DNA from 3 places in the Arthrobacter sp. STN4 genome. Region 2 is predicted to be linked to each of the others. Evidence: riboswitches for the same ligand, from Rfam matches in the RefSeq annotation. Region 2 holds a riboswitch; each other region holds the start of a gene.

Region 1 (5,512 bases), on a different contig from region 2:
GTCGTGACTGGAGCAGTTGGAGCACGGAGAGGGCGAAGGTGAGCGTGAACAGGGCAGAGGAGACGACGGCGATGGAGACGTGGATGACCAGCCAGTAGCTCTGCAGGGCCGGGACCAGGTGCCCGGCGGGGGTCCAGAACGCCACGGAGGCAGCGGTGAGCATGACCAGGACCAGACCGATGACGAAGGTGCCCACGAAGCGCAGGTCCCGGCGGGTGAGCACCAGGAGGAAGACCAGGGTCACCACGAGCGCGCCGGTGGTGCAGAATTCGTACATGTTCCCCCATGGGACCCGACCGGCGGCCAGGCCTCGGGCGAGGACGGCGGCGGCATGGATGGCGGCGGCCAGCACGGTCAGGGTCACCCCGATCCGGGCGGCCTTGCGGGGGCCTGCCAGGCCGTACCGCATGGAATCATCCGCCATCAAGCCTGGGTGCGGGCCGGAGTGCTGGTTGGTGGGTCGCTCGGCCCGGCCCTCCGGCCCCTCCAGGTCGGATGCGGCCTCCTGGAACCCTGGCGTGCCGTGGCCAGTGGTGCCAGCGCGGGCCGGGATCTTTTGCCCGATAACGGCTGGTTGGGATGCCGGGGCATAGGCCACGCCATGTAGCTGTGTGGTGCGGCCCGTTTTGCTGGTGTTTACCAGGTCCCAGGCGAACGCGATGAGCGCGGCCACATAGGCGATCCCGGCCAGGAGCATGAACCGCTCACTGTAGAGGGCGAAGGCTTCGTTGATGGTTGGCATTACTGGTCCTTAGCGAGATGGTTCGTGTTGGTGGCCGGCGCCGACCATTCCTTGGTCAGGAGCCGGCCGATGGCTGCGGCTTCGGCGGCGAGGCGGTGGTTCTCCCCGCGCGCCAGGAGCGCGTATTCGACCATGGTCCGCCCGTCCGGGTGGGTTCCCGTTCTGACCCAGGCGCGGTGCCGGCCAATGAATAGGGACGCGATCAGTCCGGCCAGGGCGGCGAGGGCGAAGATCAGCACCCCGACCTGGCCGGGATCATGGCGAATGTCGATGCCGACGTAGCGCTTGATCCCGTCGAAACTGATGGATCCCTTTCCTTCGGGCAGGGTGTAGCTTTGCCCCGGGGCCAGCACGATACCGCCGGCCTTGAGGTTGCGGTTGTTCAGGGGGGTCAGGTTCTTCGTGTCCAGGGTGTAGACGTTCCGTGGCTGCCCGGTATTTAGTCCCAGGTCGCCGTAGTAGGAATTCAGGTTCAGCCGCGGATTCAGCGGGTCCGGGTCGCTGGCGTAGGAAATTCCCTGGTCGTTGACCAGCGCGGTGGGCAGGAAGAAGCCAACGAAGCCCAGTTGGGACGGCCTGGCATCGGGTGCCTTGACGACCAGCAGGGAAGTGTAGGCCCCGTCGCTGGGAATGGACACGACGGGCCCGCTAAACGCGGTCTTCCCGGTGCCGTCCTTGACGGTCACCACGGGCGCGTAGCCGTTGCCGACGAGATAGAAGCTGGCCCCGCCCACGGTGATCGGGTCGTTGACCTTCAGGATCCTTTTTACCGGCTCCGCCCCGGGTTTGTCTGTCACCGTCACGGCTGCGGTGAAGTCGATGGGCTGGCCGTAGTGGGCGGCCGAGGAACGGTCGAAGGTCACCGCGAATTTGTTTAGCGTGATGGCAAATGGGTCCAGCCGGGCGGGGTTGAAGTTGGGCCCGGGGGAAAACTGGTCATAGCCGACCAGGGTGTTGACGAAGGTGTCACCTTCGACCAGGATTTTCTGTCCCCGGTAGCCGAACAGGCCCCCGATGGCGACGCAGACCAGGACCCCGATCAGGGAGACGTGGAAGAGCAGGTTCCCCACCTCCCGGATCAGTCCCCGTTCGGCGGCGACGGAGGGGCGGTCCCCGCCGGCATCGTAGATGTGGACCCGGTAACGGCGCCTTCGCAACAGCCGTGCCGCATCCTGAACCGCCTGCCCGGCACTGATCCCGGCCGATTCCGGCAGCTCCAGGGTCCCGTATTCGGGCAGCCTGGACAGCCGCTTGGGGGTGCGGGGAGGAGCCGAACGCATGGCCTTCCAATGCGCCCGGGTCCTGGGGACGACACAGCCGATCAGGGACAGGAACAACAGCAGGTAGATGGCCGAAAACCAGGCGGAGGAATAGACGTTGAAGAACTGGAACCGATCCAGCCACGGCCCGTAGCCGGGATGGTCCTTCAGGTATTGGGTGACCACGGCGGGGTTGACCGGTCGCTGGGGAAACAACGAACCGGGCACGGCGGCCACGGCCAGCAACAGCAGCAACAACAAGGCGTTGCGCATGCTGGTCAGCTGCCGCCACGCCCAGCGCAGCGCCCCCCAGGCGCCCAAGCGGGGAAGTACAGGGTCGCCGGCCGGGGGCGTCGGTGCGGCTGTGGAACTCTCTTTCGTTGGTGGCACGGCTATTTCCCTGCCAGGGCGTCGGAGATCAGGGCTTTGAGGGTGCCCTGGTCGGCGGTGCCAAGGATGCGTGAGGCGACCCTGCCGCTCGTGTCGATCACCAGCGTGGTGGGGACCGCCTGCGGCGGGACGTACTGGGTCATGGACAGCAGCACCCCGCCGTCGGAGTCTTCCATGCTGGGGTAAGTGACACCAAAAGTACGCTCGAAGGCCGCGGCCTCCGGTTCCCGGTCACGGATGTTGACCCCGTAGAAGAGGACACCGTTCGGCTTGAATTCCTTGTACAGGGCTTCCAGCCGGGGTGCTTCCAGGCGGCAAGGGGAACAGGCGGCGTACCAGAAGTTCAACACCACCACCTTGCCCTTCCACGCGGCTGACTCCACGGCGGTGCCATCGAACAACTTGCCCGACAGGACGACCGGCTGCTTGCGTTCGGCCTTGGCGTACTGGGCCACGGATCCGTCCCCGGCGATGAAGTTCTTGTTGTCTCCCGCGTTGGCCTGCCGAGCCAGCGAATCGTTGGATGCGCACGCCGACAAAGCGAAGGTACCTAGTCCGGACAGGGCGGATAGCTGGAAGAATCGGCGCCGGGACGGCGGCGCCGTTGACGAAGTCGCTAATGCAGTCGGGGGGTTTTGGGGCATGGGATGGGGCATCGGTATCCTCATATAACGAAATTGTAACTTTTGGTTTTTGTCGGTTAGGCTGGTAAAAACACATACCCCTAACGGGTATGTTCGTGGGCCGTTTCGCCAAACCCCGTCGGCGGCCCGCGACCGTTCAGCTTCCCGACGGGGGCGGAGGAACCACCACCGGTGCGTTGGTGCACCTTGGGGTGAAGCACGCTCAACAAACAACAGCCATTGCGGCTGCGTGTTGGGCGGGCCGGGCAGGCCCCTCGCCCGAATCCGACAGCTAACTTCGCCGGCGCCGAGAGGAACCCCACCATGTCTACCCACCGCCAGCACGGCCGCCGCCGCGCCACCACTGCCATGCCCGTCCCCACCTCGCGTGGCCGCCATTGGGCCACCACCACTGAAGTTGAAGCCAAACATTTCACGCGCAGAAGGCCCTTGGGGATGGCCGTGGCCGCGGCAGGATTCATTGCGCTGACAGCCCTTCCGGCCGCCCACGCCGATACCGGCCACCTTGCCCCGGCGGTGACCGCCGGCGCAGCCACGACTTCAACGCAACCGGCTGTGACAGCGGACAAGGACATCGCGGTGTCCTTCGCCCATCCAGTGGTTCGCAGCAAGCCCGCGCCCTCTGCATTGGCCGCCGACGCCCTGCACCCGGCCGCCGCGCAGGAATCCCCGCTCCCGGCGCCGGCTCCAACAGCGGCACCGGCTGCCCAGACCCCAGCGGCCCCGGACCAGCCGTCCTCGGGGCTGCGCCCGCCCTTGGCCGCCCTGACGGTCACCTCACCCTTCGGGTACCGGAGCAATCCGCTGACCGGGGCCGGCGGGGAACTGCACACCGGGATTGACTTCGCCGGGACGTGCGGAACCGCAGTGTTCGCCTCTGGGGCAGGGACCGTGACCGAGGCCGGTTGGAGCCAGTACGGTGGCGGAAACCGCATCGTCGTCGACCATGGGGGTGGCATCAAGACCACGTACAACCACCTGGAGAGCATCGGGGTCAGCGTCGGCCAACAAGTGGGCGCGGGCGCCCAGATTGCCGGTGTCGGCTCGACCGGCAATTCCACCGGCTGCCACCTGCATTTTGAGGTCATGGTCGACGGCCAAACCGTCGACCCTGCACCGTTCATCTGACCGGCCCCCCATCACCGATGGAAGGTGATCCCTGCCGGGGGTGGGCTGAACCGACGGCTGGGCCGGTGGCAGTCCGTCCGTCGTGGTCCCGCCGGTTGGCCAGGTGTTCCCGGGTGAGTTCGGCGAGTTGGTCGTCGCTGAGCCTGTCGAAGGAGCGCGCTTCACGCTGGTCGCTGCGGGAGAAACGGACAAACATCAAAATGAGCAGGGGCAGGTCCACTATTTCGGCCACGAACCACAGCAGGTCTCCGGCCAGCTGCTGGTCCCGCAAGGGATTGGGCATCCAGCCCGGATGGTTCAGCAGCCCCACGGTGGCGCCGTCAAAGATCTGTGGGACCATGCGCATCATGATCCCGGGGACGGCGTCGAGGACGAGTTCGATAAAGACGAAGATGAACTCCACCACGATCAACGCGTTCACCGCCGCCTTGGCCCCTTCTTCAATGATCGGCACCGTCATCAACAACCCCATCAGCGGCACCACCACGGTCACGAGAACGTCGGCGACGGGGCTGGTGCGCAGGGGATAAAACAAGGGCGTCAAAAACACCGTAAACAGGGTCAGGCCCAGCAGCGCGGCGATGATCGTGTTGCCCAGCAGGCGCATCAGGCGGTGCCCGAGAAAGGCCTCCAGCCTGGCCACCCCGGCGGGGCCCAGGGTTGCCCGGGCCAGGGTGAGCGGTTTGCCCAGTCCCACCAGCAGGGGGACAACAAAGAGGTAGCCGGTGATCTTGAGGGTAAAGACCCAGCGCAAGTCATGGCTGTAGACGCCGGGGAAACCAAAACTGAGCACTGCAAAGCTGCCCAGCCCCAGAGCATAGAAGGACAGGGAACGCCACACCGGCCACCGCACACCCCGCTGGTGGGCGCGGGCCAGTCCTCGAGCATAGAGGATCGCGGCGGGCCCCAGCAGGCACACTGCAGCCCAGTTCAGGGTCCAGGACCCGGCCACGACGTCCCAAGGTGGCATGTCAGCGCTTCTGCGGTGCGGTGCGGCCCGCCAGGACGGCCCCGACGATCAGCACGGCCGCGGCCGTGGGGTAGCCGATGAGGAGGTCCTGGATCCCTGGCGGGCCGCCGGGCACGGCGAAGTGGGCGATCCAGTGTGAAATTCCAACCAGGAGGCCCAAAACCATGATGGCCTGGCCTATCCTGACCAGGCGTCGGTGGTGGCGGTAGTTCTTCGCGGCGTCATCGGCCGGGAGATTCTGTTTCATGTGCTGTCCTTTCAGAGGTGGGCTTGTTTAGCCGTTGGCTCCGCCGGAGCATGCGGCCCCGGGTTCCGGTGTTTGCGGGCCCATGGCGTAGGCCTTGATGAAGACGGGCAGTCGGGAGTCCCCGGCGTTGGA
Region 2 (5,512 bases):
TCCCCGGAACAGTCCGTGACCATCCACCGGCTCTCCGAACGCATCCAGGTGGAGCCGGAGCTGCTGACCCAGCTGGACGAGGGTGGGCTGCGTCCCGGCGCCACCATCTCCCTGGCCCAGGTGGGCGAATACATTTCGGTGCGCGTCCCCGGGATCGACGGCGCGCTTGAGCTGCCGCCCGAGGTCGCCTCCCACGTCTTTGTCTCGATGAGCTAAGCGGCCCGGGACGTATCCGGTCCGCCCCGGCGGGCCCGCAGCCGGCCGGATTGCGGCCGTGGCTGCGGCGGAACGCGTCAGGCGCTTGACGCGCAGCCCGCCAAATATAACGGAATTATCACGGCTGTCGTTTTTACCGTATAGTAACTACGTGGCGCTGTAACCAAAGCGTTACCAACCTCTGACACCGAGCCTTGCCTTCAGAGGGGGAATGAACCGTTTCAGGCAAGGACGGGGGAACCACAACCGGCAGGCCGAGAAGCCTGCCTTGGGGTGAAGCCAGGTCTCGCACCACCCGCAACCCATCAGGCACCATGCCCAGGACGGGGCGGGAGCCGGTGCATTGCGCGTGCCGCGGGCCAGGCCGGATCAACCATTGCACTCTCTGATCCGAATCCGACAGCTAACTCCGCAGGTGCTTCGCAGAGAGGTTTTTAGTGTCAGAGGTCAAGCAGCGCGGACGCCGCCGGGCGGGTCCGCCATGTACCGAACCGGCAGCGACTGCCCAGCCAACCCGCCGGGAGCTGCTCGCGGCCGAGCGGTCGGGCGTAGCACCCCACCCCACGTTGGGCGGGCTGATCCGCAGCAGCATTGGACGCGGGGCCGGCCAGAAAGTCGGGATGGCACTGGCCGCCACCGGCCTGGCCCTCGCCGTGACCGTGCCGTCGGCCGGCGGGGCGCTTCAGCTGGCCGGTAGCGACACCCCGGCCGGACCGGCCGCGTCGCAGTCACTGGTCACCGCGGCGGCAGATGTGCCGATTACCTTTGAAGCGCCGTCCATTGCCAGTGCACTCAACCCGGATGGACAACTGAAGGAAACGCTGAAGGTCAAGGCCTCCAACGTCACGCCGCAGGCTGCCAAGGGAACGCTGTCGGCGCCGTTGAAGGTGCTCACGCCGTCCTCGCCGTTTGGCTCACGCCTCAACCCCCTGACCGGGGCGATGGGGGAAATGCACACGGGGCAGGACTATGCCGTCCAGTGCTCCACGGCCGTGTTCGCCGCGGCCGGCGGCACGGTGGCCTTTACCGGCTGGCACCCCTACGGCGGAGGCAACCGCGTGGTCATCGACCACGGCAACGGCCTCTCGACGTCGTACAACCACCTGAGCTCCATCGGCGTGAAGGTGGGCCAGGAAGTGGAGCGCGGGCAGCAGGTGGCGCTCAGCGGCACCACGGGGGCCTCCACCGGCTGCCACCTGCACTTTGAGGTCATGGTCGACGACCAGACCGTTGACCCGACCGGGTGGCTTTAAGTCCTCCACAAGGGGGGCCAGGTCACGACTTAGAGACACGACCGTGACCTGAACGTGACATTGGAAAAAATCTGTTGTACCGTCGTAACCGCGCCAACTTCGAATCAAGCTGGCGCCTGTGAGTGGATTGCCTAGCTCTGCCACCGCTCACGGTCCGTTCGTATCAATCGTCTGGCAGGGGCGGGGGAACCATTATCGGGCTTCTTTTATGGAAGTCCTAGGGGTGAAGCCGCGAAGCGTCCGTCCATGGAAAACAATTCCTGGAACGGGTGTGGAGCGGCCGGGTGACTCCCATCCGAATCCGACAGCTTACCTCGCAGGCTTTGGGAGAGGATCCTTCTTGTCTTCAAACACTGCCCTTGGGCGTCACCGCGCCGAGGTTGTTAAGACCAGCCCGATCTCCGTCATCACGAAAGCCGTCGGCTCCAACGTCGGTGGTGTCGGACGCCAGGCCGCTGTAATCGCAGCAGCTTCCGGACTGGTCCTCACTTCCGGCATTGCAGCAAATGCCGCCACCCCCACTGTGGAGCGCGCCTCCGACGGTGGCACCACGCTTAGCCAGAACACGCAGCTTGCCTCGGCAGTGACTGCAAAGTCGACCGTGAAGATCTCCTTCGCAACCCCCAAGGTGACCTCAACCCCGGCTCCCGTTGTTGTCACGCCCCCCGTGGCCGCGCAGAGCAGCGACGTTGCCCAGGTGCCCGCCGCCCAGGCCCCTGCAGCGGCTCCGGCCGCCACGGTCACCACCACCGAAGCAGCCCCCCAGCCCGCCACCAAGAGCGGCATTGGCGCCACGATCGCCGCTGCGGCCCTGGCCCAGCTCGGCGTGGCCCAGGACTGCACCATGCTGGTCACCAACTCGCTGGCAGCGGCCGGGATCAACTACCACGGCTGGCCGGCCGGCTACCTCTCCCTCGGCCGCACGGTTTCCGAGGCTGAAGCACAGCCCGGTGACCTGATCTACTACGCCGACGGCGGCCTGGGCATGGCCCACATTGCCGTTTACATCGGCAACGGCCAGGCCGTCCACGGCGGCTTCCACGGCAGCACCGTCGTCTGGTCGGTCGACGTTGGCGGCTCGGCCCCCGTGTTCATCGCGATGGGCCACTAGTTCCGAAAAGCTTCCAAGCACCGGCCCCGTCCATAGGACGGGGCCGGTGCTTTTTAATGGCAGGCCGCCGACGCAGGCAGCCGCGGCCCAGGGCCCGGCGTCCGTCACAACACCGCCGGCAGCCGTGCCCGCGGTGCGCGGCCCGCCGTCTGGCTTGGCATCCGGCACGGTCCTGTCCGGGCCGGTGCAGACGTTCGTAGGAACGGGGCGGGCTAGCATGGGTTTCATGGACAGTGGAAGCGGGCAGCCGTGCAGGCCGTGATATTGGCCGGAGGGCTTTCACGCCGCCTCGGCGGCGTGGCGAAGGCCGGCCTGCTGGTGAACGGGGAAACGCTGCTGGCGCACACCCTGCGTGCCGCCCAGGCCGTGGTGGACGCGACGTCCGCCGGGAACGCACGGGGGAGGACCGCCGTCGTCGGCCCGGTGGGGCAGCTGGCCGCCTGGCTGGGTCCGGGCCGGCGGTCCGGGCGGTTGGAATTGGTGCAGGAGGACCCGCCGTATTCCGGCCCGGCGGCCGGCATCGCCGCGGGCATCTCGGCCCTGGACGGCACCGGCGGCCGGGTGCTGGTGCTGGCCTGTGACATGCCGCAGGCCGGGCCGCTGGCAAAACTGCTGGCCGAAGCCGCCGCCGGGTGCGGCGCCTCGGAGGCGGTGATGGCCGTGGACGGCGGGCGCCGCCAGCCGTTGGCCGCCATTTATCCGTTGGCGGCGCTGCAGGCCGCGGTGGCGGAGGCCCGGGCGGCGCACCGGCTGGAAAATGCGTCGGTCTTCTCGCTGCTTGCTAGTGTGAACATCAAGGAATGTGCCGTGCCGGCGGGGCTGGCGGCGGACATCGACACTTGGGACGACGCCCGCCTGCACGGGATCGGCGCCCCGCTTTGAGCTGGCCGGGCAACCCGGACGGGAAGGGCACGGACATGGAGAACAACGACGAGGTTTTGGACGCGTGGCTGGCAAAACTGCTGGCCGCCTTTGAGATCGCCGACATTGAGGTGGATGTCCATGCCGTGCTGAACCTGGCCGGCGTGGCCGCGCATGCAGTGGTGCGCCCCGCGGCGCCGCTGACCACCTTTGTGGCCGGGCTGGCAGCGGGTCTGGCGGCCGGGTCGGGCCAGGCGGATTCCGCACAGTCGATGGCTGCCGCGCTGGGCCTGGCCAAGAAGCTGGCCGCCGCCGAAGCGCCCGCTTCCGCCGCCGAATAGGGGGCCAGGTGGCAGCCTACGCCGAAGCGGCCCCGTCCGCCGGGGAGCCGGAACCGCAGCCTGCGGCACTGCAGCCCGCCGCGGAGCCGCAGCCTGAACCGCAGCCGCGCACCCTGCCCCACACCTGGGAGGAGGCCCGGACCGCCGCGTACGAGGTGGCCCGGCCGCTGCCCGCCGTCGACGTCGAGCTGGCGCAGGGTGCCGGACGGAAGCTGGCGGCCGGCATCGTGGCCCTGCATCCCATGCCGCACTATGCCTCCTCGGCCATGGACGGCTGGGCCGTGGCGGGCAGCCCGCCCTGGATACTGGCCGGGCCGGGCCGCCGCCTCGCCCCCGGGCAGGCCTCGCCCATCGTCACCGGCGGCCTGGTCCCGCCCGGTGCCAAGGCCGTCCTGCGCAGCGAGGCAGGCCTGCTTTCCACGGACGACGACGGCCTGCCGGTCCTGGTGCGCGGCGGCGCCGCCCGCCCGGGGGAACCCAAAAACGGCCAGCACATCAGGCCTGCGGGCAAGGAGGCGGCCGAAGGGGAGCTGCTGGTCAAGCCGGGCACCGTGCTGAACCCTGCCCACCTTGCCCTGGCCGCGCTGGGCGGCCTGGATGAACTGTCGGTGCTGGGCCGCCCGGCGGTGCAGCTGGTGCTGACCGGCGACGAGGTGGTCCAGCACGGCATCCCCGCACCCGGCCAGGTCCGGGACGCCTTCACCCCGCAGCTGGGCGGCGTCGTCGAACTGCTGGGAGGCACCGTGGTGGGGCTGCGCCGCGCGGCCGACAACCTGGCGGCCACGCTGGAGGCCCTCGCCGACTCCGAAGGGAACCCGGCCGACGTCGTCATCACCACGGGTGCCACCGGCCGCTCCAGCGCGGACTTCCTGCGCCCGGCCATCGCCGCCATGGGCGGGACTTTCCACGTCGACGGCATCGCCATGCGCCCCGGCCACCCCAGCCTGCTCGCCGAATTCCCGGACGGGCGCTTCCTGGTGGGCCTGCCGGGCAACCCGCTGGCGGCCATGATCGCCCTGCTGACGCTTGGTGCGCCGCTGCTGGCCAGGCTCGGCAGCAGCCCCCTGCCGCCCACGTTCGAGGTGGCGTGCGGATCACCCATCAAGGAGTACCACGGACCCACCCGGCTGATGCCGTACCGGCTGCTGTACGGGCTGGCATCCCCGTGCGCCAACACGGACTCCGCCATGATGCGCGGGATGGCGGCGGCCGACGGCGTCATGGTGGTCCCGCCGCACGGGGCGAAAATGGGGGAGCCCCTCACCGCATTCGGGCTGCCGTGGACGTAACGTTCACCTGCGCGGACGGACGGGTGCTGGCCGGGCAGCTGTTTGCCGTGCCCGCGGGCGTTGCTCGGCGCGGGACGGTGGTCATTGCCAGCGCCACGGCCGTGAAGGCCTCCTACTACCACCGGTACGCGGCGTACCTCGCGGAAAACGGCTATGCGGCCCTCACCTTCGACTACCGGGGGATCGGCGGTTCCCGCGGCGGATCGCTGCGCGGGCAGCACGTGCGCTGGTTTGAATGGGGGTCGCTGGACATTGACGCAGTCCTGGCCTGGGCACTGGCGCAGGCGGACGGGCTGCCGGTGCACTTTGTGGGCCACAGCTTCGGCGGCTTTGGCGTGGGCCTGGCGGGGCATGCCGCCGGGCTGGGCCGCATCCTGACCGTGGGCGCGCAACATGCCTATTGGCGGGACCTGCGGCTGCGGCACCAAATCGGGCACTGGG
Region 3 (5,512 bases), on a different contig from region 2:
CCCGTTTTCGCGCCCGTACCACGGGGCGCGAAAACGGGGAACGGGCGCACTAACACGAGGTGCAGGCACCTGGCAACGGGTGGGACGCTGGATTCCTGACGCCACGGTGGCGCGCGAGAACCTCCCCGGCCCCGTGCGGCCGAATGCCTGAAGGCACACTGCAGACAAGTGCGCCCACAGGACTGGTTACAGAAAGACGAAAGGCGCCCACTTCGCTGTCAATGCAACGATGTGGACGCCTTCTGCAGTGGCGGTGACGGTGGGATTTGAACCCACGTCAGGCTCTCACCTGAACAACATTTCGAGTGTTGCACCTTCGGCCGCTCGGACACGTCACCAACTCGCAAGATACTACCGGCTGGAGCGTCCAGTTCAAAAATGAACGGCGCCGGCACCCGGGGACTGGTGCAGTATTAGGGGCATGGACAATGAGACGCAGCGTGCCTGGAGCTGGCATAAACAAGGCCTGGACGGCTCCCTGGCGGGACAATCAGCCGCACAGGTGCTCGGTGCGGCCGGCTGGGCGCGGTCCGTGGGCGGCGCCAACCCCTACCTCACCCTGTTCGCCCGGGCCGGCATCCGACGCGACCAGGCCGACGCCGACGTCGCGGCCCTGCGCATCCATGAACTGCCGACGGCGCGCGGCTGCACCTATGTGCTCGGCGCCGGCGACTTCGCGTGGGCGCTGTCCCTGGGGCAGGGCGCCGCAGAGGCACAGGCCAAGGTGCTGGACAAGCTGGACGTGCCCCGTTCGGAACTGGCTGCGCTGGAAGGCGCCGTGCTTGAGGCCCTGGGCGCCGGCGTCGACCGCCAGGCGGACGGGCGGGGCGCCATGGACCCCCAGCAGCTCAAGGCTGCGCTCGGCGATGCCGTGCGGAGCCTTGGCGAGGCCGGGAAGAAGAAGGGCGCGTCCACCACGCTGCCCGCGGTTCTCGGGCTGCTGCAGGCGGACGGCCGCATCCGGCGCGTGCCCGTGAACGGAAGGCTGGACCAGCAGCGTTACGCCTACACGGCGTGGGGGCTGGCGGCGTCCACGCTCACACCGGAGCAAACCCGGGCACGGCTGATGGAATGTTACCTGGGCTGGACCGGGGGAGCCGGGCTGAAGCAGACCCAGTGGTTCACCGGCTTCACCGTGGCCCAGACCAAGGCGGCGCTCGCCGGCGCCGGAGCGGTGGACGTGGACGGGCTCTGGATCCTGCCGGCCGACGCCGACGAGCGGGAAAACTTCGCGGCCCCGAAAGAGGAGCAGGTCCGGCTTCTGGCCGGCAGCGACTCCCTGTTCCTGCTGCGGCGCAATGCGGCCGACCACTTTGCACCGGAGGACCAGGGGCGCCGGCTTGGCAGCACCCGGCTGGCCCTGCAGGCAGACCTGCCGGACCACCCGATCGTGGACCGCGGCCGGATCATCGGCCTCTGGCAGTATGACCCCGGCGAGGGGCGCATGGCCCACTGGCTCTTTAACACCCCCACGAAGGCCGTGAAGCACCGGATCAAGGAGGTCGAGGCGTTCATCCGGGAGGACCTGGGCGACTTCCGCAGCTTCAGCCTGGATTCGCCGTCGAGCCGGCAAAAGCGGATCGATGCGCTGGACGCGGCAGGCTGACCCCGAATGTCAGCGGTGCGCGCCGAAGAAGTCCTTCAGCAATGCCGCGCATTCGTCCTCCCGCACCCCGGGAAACACCTCGACCCAGTGGTTGAGGCGGCGCTCGCGAAGCACGTCAAACACGGAGCCGGCGGCCCCGGCCTTCTCGTCCCACGCGCCGAAAACCACCTTCGGCACCCGCGCCAGCACGATCGCCCCGGCGCACATGGTGCACGGCTCCAGCGTGACCACCAGCGTGCAGCCCTCCAGCCGCCACCCGCCAATCCTCCGGGCAGCCTCCCGGATGGCCACCATCTCGGCGTGCGCCGTGGGGTCCCCGTGCGCCTCCCGTTCGTTGCGCCCCACGCCGAGCACCCCGCCGTCGGGCCCCAGCACGACGGCGCCGATGGGTACGTCCCCCGTGTCCAGGGCGCGGCGTGCCTGCTCCAGGGCAAGGCCCATCCACGCAGCATGACGGGTCGTGGCGGGCGTCTCGGTTTGGCGGGAATTCGATAGGGGGGACACGGCTCAATGGTAGCTTTTATCTATGCGCGTACTGGTTGCGGATCATCCGCTGATTGCCCACAAATTGACTGTCCTGCGGGACAAGAACACCCCCTCGCCGGTTTTTCGGCTGCTGACCGAAGAACTCGTCACCCTGCTGGCCTACGAGGCAACCCGCGAGGTGCGCGTGGAGCCGGTCAACATTGAAACGCCTGTGACATTCACGATCGGCACGGGCCTGGTCAAGCCCACCCCGCTGGTGGTGCCGATCCTGCGCGCCGGGCTGGGCATGCTCGAGGGCATGACGCGCCTGCTGCCCACGGCCGAGGTCGGCTTCCTCGGCATGGCCCGCAACGAGGAGACTCTCGAGGCCATCACCTATGCCGAACGCCTGCCCGAGGACCTCACGGGCCGCCAGGTGTACGTGCTGGACCCCATGCTGGCCACCGGCGGCACCCTGATCGAGGCGTTCAAGTTCCTCTTTGACCGTGGCGCCGCGGACATCACCTGCATCTGCCTGCTGGCCGCGCCGGAGGGCCTGGCCAAGCTGGAAGCCGCCCATGGCGACCGCGACAACGTCCACGTGGTCCTGGCCTCGATCGACGAGGGCCTGAACGAAAAGTCCTACATTGTGCCGGGCCTGGGCGACGCCGGCGACCGCCTGTACGGGGTCGTGGACTAAGGAAGCAACGAGAAAGGGGCCAACCCGCGAGAACGGTGTCAAGCATCACCGTTCTCGCGGGTTGGCCCCTTTCTCGCGTCAGGAGGGGTGCCGGTCAGTACCAGCCTGCCGCCACTTCCTGTCCCCAGGCGCCGCACGGGGTGCCGTAGCGCGCCTCAATGTATTGCAGGCCCCAGCGGATCTGCGTCCTGTAGTTGGTGCGGTAGTCCGCGCCCACGCTCGCCATCTTCTCGGCCGGCAGCGACTGGGCAATGCCGTACGCACCGCTGGAGGCATTTTCCGCCGAGGTCAGCCAGCTGGATTCCTGGGTCCACAACAGCCGCAGGCAGCCCATCTGGTCCGCACCCCACCCCTTGGCTGCCAGCTGGCCCGCCGCATACGCCTGCGCGCCGGCGGGGTCGTCGACGAGCACGGGGGCTGCGGCCTTGGCCGGGGCTGCGGCCTTGGCGGGGGCGAGGCGGGTGACGCCGTCGGACTGGCTCTCGACGGTGGGGGCCTTCGCTTTGGCTGATTCTTTTGCCTGGGCCGCGGAGCCGACGTCGATGCGGGAAAAGCTGACCGCAATGCCCTTCGGCGCTGTAACTGCCGACGGCGTTGCGCCCGTCGTTGCGCCGGAAGTGGCGCCCGCCGTGGCGCCGGTGGCGGCACCGGAAACCAGGCTCGCCGCGGCGAGCCCGCCGGGGACGTTGTTGGTGGCTGCCTGTGCCAGCCCGCCCCCGGCCAGGAGGGCTGCGGAGACGGCCACAACGGCCATGCGCCGGGCCGGGCCACGGGTATTTGTTGCCTCGGCCTCCTGCCTGCGGGCCTCGCGGCGGGAAATCTTGCGTACGGGCTCGGCGCGGCGCCGGCCGTGCTGGGGTGCTGCAGACATAAAAGTAGGGCCTCTCCACGCCTGCGAGGTGAGCTGTCGGGAACGGATGGGAGCATCCGGCCGGGCGGCGGGCAGCAGCAGCTGCCCGGACTTTCGGCTTAACCCCAAGGGCTTCCATGGGTAGGAGGCCCGCAAAGATTGGGTCCCCCGTCTCTGCCATCTGTGTGAACGGGAAATGGGCGGCGGCAGAGCTCGGCGAACCGTCCATTTGTGCCAAGGAACCGTGGGTGGCTCGGCGGGCACCCTGCCAACGTTACCGAACCAGGAGCGCATTGTCACATTTTGATAACGGTGTGGCCAGGGTGACATTTACTTAGCAATGCTAATGACCTATGCTAACTAAGAGAAGATACGCAACTTTTAGCACCAGGTTGATACTGACGATGACTCAAGCACCCACCACCAAAACCCTGCCGGCCAAACGCCCCGCCGGCCCAGGCCCCCTTGCCGCCGAGCTGAGGGTGGCCGTCATGCGCACCTCCCGGCGGCTGCGCGCCGAAGCAGCCTCGCGGGATATCAGCCCCGGCCAGTATTCCGTCCTGGCCGGCATCCTCAACGGGCCCCTGACCGTGGGGGAGCTGGCAGAACGCGAACAGATCCAGGCGCCGTCCATGACGCGGATTGTCAACGGCCTTGAGGCCGCCGGATACGTCACGCGCGGGGACAACCCGCACGACCGGCGCCAGGTCCTGGTCCACGTGACCGAAGCCGGCACCGCCATACTGCAGAAGGCCAGGTCCCGGAGGACGCAGTGGCTGGCCAAGGGCATCGCGGGCCTGTCCCCGGAAGAGCGCGCCACGCTCCACGAAGCCGCCCGGATCCTGCAGGAGATGAGCGCCAGGTGAATTCCATGTTCCGCGCCCTGAAGGTCTTCAACTACCGGCTCTGGGTGACCGGGGCGCTGGTGTCCAACATCGGCACCTGGATGCAGCGGGTGGCCCAGGACTGGCTGGTGCTGACCATCCTGACCCACAACTCCGGAACCGCCGCCGGCATCACCACCGGCCTGCAGTTCCTGCCCATCGTCTTCCTGGGCCCCTTCGCCGGCCTCCTGGGCGACCGCGTCAACAAGCGCAAGCTGCTGCTGTGCACCCAGACGGCCATGGGACTGTGCGCACTGCTGCTGGGGCTGCTGGTGGTCACCAACACCGTGCAGCTGTGGCATGTCTACGTCCTGGCATTCCTGCTGGGCGTTGCCAGCGCCTTCGATGCCCCGTCGCGCCAGGCGTTTGTCTCCGAAGTCGTCAGCAAGGAGGACGTGCCCAACGCCGTCGCCCTCAACAGCGCATCCTTTAACCTCGCCCGCCTGGCGGGCCCGGGCGTGGCCGGCCTGGTCATCGCCCTGTTCGGCACGGGCCCGGCCTTCCTGATCAACGCGGCCAGCTTTGTGGCCGTGATCTTCTCGCTTTGGCGCATGCGTGTGTCCGAACTGCAGCCCGTGGTCCGCGTGCCGCGGGGCAAGGGCCAGATCCGTGAAGGGTTCCGTTACATCCGCCAGCGCCCGGACCTGATGATGATCATGGGGCTGGTGTTCATGGTGGGCACCTTCGGCATGAACTTCCAGATCACCAACGCCCTCATGGCCACCACCATCTTCCACCTGGGCCCGGGCGAGTACGGGCTGCTGGGATCCGTCATGGCCATCGGCACGCTCGCGGCCGCCCTGCTGGCGGCGCGGCGCAAGACGATGCGGACCATGTACATCGTGGGCGGGGCCCTGGCCTTCGGCGTGATGGTGGCCATCGCCGCCGCCATGCCAAGCTATGCCCTGTATGCCCTGGCGCTGGTTCCGGTGGGCCTGGCGGCGCTGACCTTCATGAACGCGTGCAACACCACCGTCCAGCTGACCACCGACTCGGCCATGCGCGGG

The links. Region 2 has a riboswitch for cyclic di-AMP ahead of MMF96_RS17170 (NlpC/P60 family protein). Riboswitches for the same ligand answer to the same signal wherever they lie in the genome.
Region 1: another riboswitch for cyclic di-AMP. It lies ahead of MMF96_RS08930 (M23 family metallopeptidase); the one in region 2 lies ahead of MMF96_RS17170 (NlpC/P60 family protein).
Region 3: another riboswitch for cyclic di-AMP. It lies ahead of MMF96_RS13165 (hypothetical protein); the one in region 2 lies ahead of MMF96_RS17170 (NlpC/P60 family protein).

Annotation. Positions count from the first base shown of each region.
Region 1 covers NZ_JAKZGX010000009.1:56,116-61,627, reverse strand. Annotated here, with positions in the region: gene ccsB (c-type cytochrome biogenesis protein CcsB) at 1-742, opposite strand, end outside; gene MMF96_RS08940 (cytochrome c biogenesis protein ResB) at 742-2,274, opposite strand; gene MMF96_RS08935 (TlpA disulfide reductase family protein) at 2,394-3,035, opposite strand; cyclic di-AMP (ydaO/yuaA leader) riboswitch at 3,132-3,333, shown strand; gene MMF96_RS08930 (M23 family metallopeptidase) at 3,339-4,163, shown strand; gene MMF96_RS08925 (cytochrome c oxidase assembly protein) at 4,156-5,133, opposite strand; gene MMF96_RS08920 (hypothetical protein) at 5,135-5,380, opposite strand; gene MMF96_RS08915 (DUF3105 domain-containing protein) at 5,408-5,512, opposite strand, start outside.
Region 2 covers NZ_JAKZGX010000032.1:28,249-33,760, reverse strand. Annotated here, with positions in the region: gene MMF96_RS17180 (metal-dependent transcriptional regulator) at 1-216, shown strand, start outside; cyclic di-AMP (ydaO/yuaA leader) riboswitch at 392-651, shown strand; gene MMF96_RS17175 (M23 family metallopeptidase) at 837-1,469, shown strand; cyclic di-AMP (ydaO/yuaA leader) riboswitch at 1,621-1,806, shown strand; gene MMF96_RS17170 (NlpC/P60 family protein) at 1,810-2,580, shown strand; gene MMF96_RS17165 (NTP transferase domain-containing protein) at 2,830-3,462, shown strand; gene MMF96_RS17160 (DUF6457 domain-containing protein) at 3,498-3,782, shown strand; gene MMF96_RS17155 (molybdopterin molybdotransferase MoeA) at 3,791-5,071, shown strand; gene MMF96_RS17150 (alpha/beta fold hydrolase) at 5,062-5,512, shown strand, end outside.
Region 3 covers NZ_JAKZGX010000018.1:6,220-11,731, forward strand. Annotated here, with positions in the region: tRNA gene MMF96_RS13145 (tRNA-Ser) at 249-338, opposite strand; gene MMF96_RS13150 (DNA glycosylase AlkZ-like family protein) at 422-1,606, shown strand; gene tadA (tRNA adenosine(34) deaminase TadA) at 1,616-2,110, opposite strand; gene upp (uracil phosphoribosyltransferase) at 2,133-2,771, shown strand; gene MMF96_RS13165 (hypothetical protein) at 2,866-3,642, opposite strand; cyclic di-AMP (ydaO/yuaA leader) riboswitch at 3,649-3,834, opposite strand; gene MMF96_RS13170 (MarR family winged helix-turn-helix transcriptional regulator) at 4,026-4,487, shown strand; gene MMF96_RS13175 (MFS transporter) at 4,493-5,512, shown strand, end outside.